One region of the Klebsiella sp. R445 genome, then DNA from elsewhere that is predicted to be linked to it. Evidence: predicted binding sites of a transcription regulator. Region 1 holds the regulator's gene; the other holds the start of a gene.

Region 1 (3,473 bases):
TAGCGGCCTGAAAATGCGCGGTAACTTGCGCAGCAAAACTGCCGAGCTGATTGAAAAGGTTAGAACCTCTTATGAAATTCAGAACAAACAAACTCAGCCTTAAGATTGCGCTCGCCAGCGCCATTCTGGCCGCCAGCCTGCCGGCACTGGCCAAAACCGGTGATACCGATCAGCCGATTCACATCGAATCCGATCAGCAATCGCTGGATATGCAGGGCAATATCGTCACCTTTACCGGCAATGTGGTCGTCACCCAGGGCACCATCAAAATCAACGCAGATAAGGTGGTCGTCACCCGTCCTGGCGGTGAAAAAGGCAAAGAAGTGATCGACGGTTATGGTAACCCGGCCACCTTCTATCAGATGCAGGACAACGGCAAACCGGTGAAAGGCCGCGCCGATAAAATGCATTATGAATTGCAGAACGATTTTGTGGTGCTGACCGGCAACGCGCATCTGGAGCAGATCGATAGCAACATCCAGGGTGACAAAATCACTTACCTGGTGAAAGAGCAGAAAATGCAGGCTTTCAGCAGTAAAGGCGGACGCGTAACCACGGTTCTGGTTCCTTCGCAGCTGCAGGACAAAAGTGGCGATCAGTCAAAGAAAGGTAAGTAATTCGTTATGGCAACATTAACTGCAAAGAATCTTGCTAAAGCCTATAAAGGCCGCCGCGTGGTGGAAGATGTCAGTCTGACCGTGAACTCCGGCGAGATTGTCGGCCTGCTTGGCCCAAACGGCGCCGGTAAAACCACGACCTTCTACATGGTGGTGGGCATTGTGCCGCGCGACGCCGGCAACATTATCATCGACGATGAAGATATCAGCCTGCTGCCGCTGCACGCGCGCGCGCGCCGGGGCATTGGCTATCTGCCGCAGGAAGCCTCTATTTTCCGCCGCCTGAGCGTGTTTGATAACCTGATGGCGGTGTTGCAGATTCGGGACGATCTCAGCAGCGAGCAGCGCGAAGATCGCGCCAAAGAGCTGATGGAAGAGTTTCATATCGAACATCTGCGCGACAGCCTCGGTCAGGCGCTTTCCGGTGGTGAACGCCGTCGTGTCGAAATCGCCCGTGCGCTGGCCGCTAACCCGAAATTTATCCTGCTGGATGAACCCTTTGCCGGCGTGGACCCGATTTCCGTTATCGACATCAAACGGATCATCGAACACCTGCGAGACAGCGGTCTTGGGGTGCTGATCACCGACCATAACGTCAGGGAAACGCTGGCCGTTTGTGAACGCGCCTATATCGTTAGCCAGGGTCATCTGATTGCCCACGGCACGCCGCAAGAAATCCTGGAAGACGAGCAGGTTAAGCGCGTGTATCTTGGGGAAGACTTCAGACTCTGATAGGGTAGAGGTTACAGACGTTTTAGCCGGAGATATTTGCCCTGAATATGAAGCAAGGTTTGCAATTAAGGCTAAGCCAACAGCTTGCCATGACGCCACAACTGCAGCAGGCCATCCGTTTGCTGCAGCTGTCCACGTTAGAACTCCAGCAGGAACTCCAGCAGGCGCTGGAGAGTAATCCGTTGCTTGAGCAAACCGATCTTCACGATGAGGTAGAAACCAAAGAGGTCGAGGACCGCGAATCCCTGGATACGGTCGATGCGCTTGAGCAAAAAGATATGCCGGAGGAGTTGCCCCTCGACGCCAGCTGGGATGAGATCTACACCGCCGGTACACCGTCAGGAAACGGCGTTGACTATCAGGACGACGAGCTGCCGGTCTATCAGGGCGAAACGACCCAAAGCCTGCAGGATTACCTGATGTGGCAGGTCGAGCTGACGCCATTTACCGATACCGATCGCGCCATCGCCACCTCTATCGTCGATGCCGTCGATGACACCGGCTATCTCACCATTCGGATCGAAGATATTGTCGAGAGCATCGACGATGAAGAGATCGGCCTCGAAGAAGTAGAAGCAGTACTAAAACGTATCCAACGTTTCGACCCGGTTGGCGTGGCGGCGAAAGATCTGCGCGACTGCCTGCTGGTTCAGCTTTCACAATATGCAAAAGAGACGCCGTGGCTGGAAGAGGCCCGGCTGATCATCAGCGATCATCTCGATCTGCTCGCCAACCATGATTTCCGTTCCCTGATGCGCGTGACGCGTCTTAAAGAAGATGTGCTGAAAGAAGCGGTTAACCTGATCCAGTCGCTCGATCCTCGCCCAGGCCAGTCGATCCAGACCAGTGAGCCAGAGTATGTCATTCCTGACGTTCTGGTGCGCAGGGTTAGCGACCGCTGGGTAGTGGAGCTGAATTCCGACAGTATCCCGCGCCTGAAAATCAATCAGCACTATGCCGCAATGGGTAACAGCTCGCGCAATGACGCCGACAGCCAGTTTATCCGTAGCAACCTGCAGGAAGCTCGCTGGCTCATCAAGAGCCTGGAAAGCCGCAACGATACGCTGCTGCGAGTCAGCCGTTGCATCGTCGAGCAGCAGCAAGCCTTCTTCGAGCAGGGCGAAGAGTATATGAAACCGATGGTGCTGGCGGATATCGCTCAGGCCGTCGAGATGCATGAATCCACTATTTCACGTGTCACCACTCAAAAATACCTGCACAGTCCGCGCGGTATTTTTGAGCTCAAGTATTTCTTCTCCAGCCACGTAAGCACCGAAGGCGGCGGCGAGGCATCGTCCACCGCCATTCGTGCGCTGGTGAAGAAGTTAATCGCCGCGGAGAACCCCGCGAAGCCGTTGAGTGACAGTAAGCTCACCACCATACTGTCCGAACAAGGTATCATGGTCGCGCGCCGTACCGTTGCCAAGTACCGAGAGTCTTTATCCATTCCGCCGTCCAACCAGCGTAAACAACTGGTCTGACACAACCGATAAGGAAGACACTATGCAGCTCAACATTACAGGACACAACGTCGAGATCACCCCTGCACTGCGCGACTTCGTGAACGCGAAGTTCAGCAAACTGGAGCAGTTTTTCGACCGGATCAATCAGGTCTACATTGTGTTAAAAGTAGAGAAGGTGACGCAAATTGCGGATGCCAATCTGCATGTCAACGGTGGCGAAATCCATGCCAGTGCGGAAGGGCAGGATATGTATGCCGCTATCGATGGTCTTATCGATAAGCTGGCAAGACAGTTAACGAAACATAAAGATAAACTAAAACAACACTAATTGTCCGGGCGTTGCTCTCGCCTGTTACCCGCTTTCATGGGTGGCAGGCAAGGGGCGCTCAGGTGAAATTATGATGAACAACGATTCGGCTCTACAACTGAGCAACGTCCTTAACCAGGAATGTACCCGTAGCCAGGTTCACTGCCAGAGCAAAAAACGCGCGCTGGAAATCATCAGTGAGCTGGCAGCTAAACAGTTAGGTTTACCGCCACAGCTGGTGTTTGAAGCGATCCTCACTCGCGAGAAAATGGGCAGTACCGGGATTGGCAATGGGATTGCCATTCCTCATGGCAAGCTCGAAGAGGATACGCTGCGTGCGGTTGGCGTATTTGT
Region 2 (3,473 bases), 600 kb from region 1:
CAGCGCCCGGGCCGCTGCCGCCCAGTTACGCTGGTTATCCGCTAAAGCGCGGGAAATGGCCTCGCGCTGGAACGTCTCGGTTGCCTCGCGCAGATTGATCGTCTGTTGCAGCGCGACCGGCGTTGCGGCAGGCGGCAGCGACGCGGCGGCGGCAAACTGAAAATGGTGTGGATCCAGCCGCACCTCATCCGCCGTCTGGGTCGCCCGCGCCAGCACCACCGCACGATGAATAGCATGTTCCAGCTCGCGCACGTTGCCCGGCCACGGCGCCTTGCGCAGCCCCGAGCGCGCCGCATCGCTGAGCACCACCTGCCCTAACCCCATGCGTAACCGACACTGCTCGCAGAAATAACCGGCCAGCAGCACCACGTCATCTTCCCGCTCGCGCAGCGCCGGCACCGACAGCGGGAACACGCTCAGACGGTGATAGAGATCGGCACGAAACCGGCCTTCAACCACCTCCTGGCGCAGGTCGCGGTTGGTGGCCGCCAGCACCCGGACGTTAACCCGCAGGCTGCGGTCATCCCCTACCCGCTGAATATCGCCATACTGCAGTACCCGCAGCAGCTTGGCCTGCAGCGCCAGCGACAGCTCGCCAATCTCATCGAGAAACAGGGTGCCGTTATCGGCCATTTCAAACTTGCCGCTGCGGTTGCTGATCGCCCCGGTAAAGGCCCCTTTCACGTGCCCGAACAGCTCGCTTTCCGCCACGCTCTCCGGCAGCGCCGCGCAGTTCAGATAGATCAGCGGATTGGCTGCCCGGGACGAGCCCTGATGCAGCGCTTGCGCCACCAGCTCTTTGCCGGTGCCGGTTTCACCGCTGATCAAGACGTTCAAATCCGAGGCGGCGACGATATCGATCTCTTTTTTCAGCTGCACCATCGGCGCCGACAGGCCGATAATTTCCTGATGGTCCGGGGGCGTATAGTGCACGCTCGCCTCCGGCAGCACGTTCTGATTCTCAAGCCGCGCGATAAGCAGCGCGTTATTCAGCGCTCCCGCCACCAGCGCCGCGATCAGGCGCAGCGCTTCATCGCTGAAGCTATCGAAGCGGTCGGCCTCCATGCCGTCGAGGGTCAGCGCGCCAATCAGGGTCTGTCCGGCAAACAGTGGAAGCCCCACGCAGGCATGCACCTTCAGGCTCTCATGGCCGGGAATCAGGCCATCATAGGGGTCCGGCAGGTCGCTGTCCGCCGGGAAACGCACCACATCGCCGGCGCGGGCAATCGCCTCCAGCCGCGGGTGGCCCGCCAACGCAAAACGTCGCCCCAGCACATCTTCAGCCAGCCCGTCGATCGCCAGCGGCACAAACTGATGCGCCTCGTAGCGCAGCAGCGCTGAGGCGTCGCAGCCCAGCACCTGGCGCAGGGTCGTAATCAAGCGGGAAAAGCGGTCGGCATGGCCAATATCGCTTTGTAAATCAATGGCGATCTTCGCCAGCATGTCCACGGAAAAGCGCATCGCGGCCTCATTGTCATTTTGACACTAGTAATGGTCATAAAGACTATTTTAACCGCTGTCATTTTGACATCAACCGGTTTAATGAAAAAACATAAAACACAACAAAATCAACAAATTAAAAAACTGGCACGCAATTTGATATAGGTAACCCATCGTATCTGAACATGCTGTATAAATTGAGGTTGCTATGTCTATTGTGGTGAAAAATAACATTCATTGGGTCGGCCAGCGTGACTGGGAAGTGCGTGATTTCCACGGTACCGAATACAAAACGTTGCGCGGCAGCAGCTACAACAGCTACCTGATCCGCGAAGAGAAAAATGTGCTGATTGATACCGTGGATCATAAATTCAGCCGCGAGTTCGTGCAGAACCTGCGTAGCGAAATCGATCTCGCGGATATCGACTACATCATCATTAACCATGCGGAAGAAGACCATGCCGGCGCGTTGACCGAGCTGATGAACAGCATTCCGGACACGCCGATTTACTGCACCGCCAACGCTATCGATTCCATTACCGGCCATCACCATCACCCGGAATGGAATTTCAACGTGGTGAAAACCGGCGACGCGCTGGATATCGGCAACGGCAAGCAGCTGATTTTCGTGGAAACACCAATGCTGCACTGGCCGGACAGCATGATGACTTACATGACCGGCGACGCGGTGCTGTTCAGCAACGACGCCTTCGGCCAGCACTACTGCGACGAGCACCTGTTTAATGATGAAGTGGACCAGAACGAACTGTTCGAACAGTGCCAGCGCTACTACGCCAACATCCTGACCCCGTTCAGCCGCCTGGTGACGCCCAAAATTACCGAGATCCTCGGCTTCAATCTGCCCGTCGATATGATCGCCACCTCGCACGGCGTGGTCTGGCGCGATAACCCGACCCAGATCGTCGAGCTGTACCTGAAATGGGCGGCGGATTATCAGGAAGATCGCATCACCCTGTTCTACGACACCATGTCCAACAACACCCGCATGATGGCGGACGCTATCGCTCAGGGCATCACCGAAGTTGACCCTAACGTGGCGGTAAAAATCTTCAACGTCGCCCGCAGCGATAAGAACGACATCCTGACCAACGTGTTCCGTTCAAAAGGGGTGTTGGTGGGTACCTCCACCATGAATAACGTGATGATGCCGAAAATCGCCGGCCTGGTGGAAGAGATGACCGGCCTGCGTTTTCGTAACAAACGTGCCAGCGCTTTTGGCTCGCACGGCTGGAGCGGCGGCGCGGTGGACAGACTTTCTACCCGTTTACAGGATGCCGGTTTTGAGATGTCTCTGAGCCTGAAGGCCAAATGGCGTCCGGACCTCGACGCGCTGGCGCTGTGTCGCGAGCACGGCCGGCAGATTGCCCGCCAGTGGGCCCTCTCCCCGCTGCCGGTTGCCGCCGCCCCCGCCGCACCGGAGCAGAACGCCTGCGCCGCGGCAGTAGGCATGGGCCCCACCATGCAGTGCAGCGTCTGCCAGTGGATTTACGATCCAGCAAAAGGCGAACCGAACCAGCAGGTGCAGCCGGGTACGCCGTGGAGCGAGGTTCCGGACGACTTCCTGTGCCCGGAATGTTCCCTGGGTAAAGAGGTCTTTGACGTGCTGGCAACGGAGGCCAAATGAGCGAAGGTATCGTCATCATCGGCTCGGGCTTCGCGGCCCGTCAGCTGGTGAAAAACATCCGTAAGCAGGATCCGCAGGTTCCGCTGACCCTGATCGCGGCCGACAGCATGGATGAGTACAATAAACCGGATCTCAGCCATGTGGTCAGCCGCGGTCAAAGCGCCGACGACCTGACCCTGCAAACGGCAGGTGAGTTTGCCGAGCAGTACAATCTGCGCCTGTTTCCGCATACCTGGGTCAGCGATATCGACGCCGAAAACCAGTTGGTGAAGAGCCAGGACCGCGAGTGGCGCTATGACAAGCTGGTGCTGGCGACCGGTGCCGCGCCGTTTGTCCCGCCGGTACCGGGGCGCGAGCTGATGCTGACCCTGAACAGCCAGCGGGAATA

Evidence for each region. The regulator sigma-54, encoded in region 1, starts transcription at its own class of promoters, with help from an activator protein. The targets are predictions, from matches to a motif close to GTTGGCACANNTTTCGCTNT.
Region 2: norV (anaerobic nitric oxide reductase flavorubredoxin) is a predicted target of sigma-54. The motif match lies at 1,584-1,603, and genes of this name have one in related genera.

What each region holds. Positions count from the first base shown of each region.
Region 1 covers NZ_CP180446.1:3,735,041-3,738,513, reverse strand. The annotation lists gene lptC (LPS export ABC transporter periplasmic protein LptC) at 1-103, shown strand, start outside; gene lptA (lipopolysaccharide transport periplasmic protein LptA) at 72-617, shown strand; gene lptB (LPS export ABC transporter ATP-binding protein) at 624-1,349, shown strand; gene rpoN (RNA polymerase factor sigma-54) at 1,397-2,830, shown strand; gene hpf (ribosome hibernation promoting factor) at 2,853-3,140, shown strand; gene ptsN (PTS IIA-like nitrogen regulatory protein PtsN) at 3,211-3,473, shown strand, end outside.
Region 2 covers NZ_CP180446.1:4,337,324-4,340,796, reverse strand. The annotation lists gene norR (nitric oxide reductase transcription regulator) at 1-1,461, opposite strand, end outside; gene norV (anaerobic nitric oxide reductase flavorubredoxin) at 1,649-3,085, shown strand; gene norW (NADH:flavorubredoxin oxidoreductase) at 3,082-3,473, shown strand, end outside.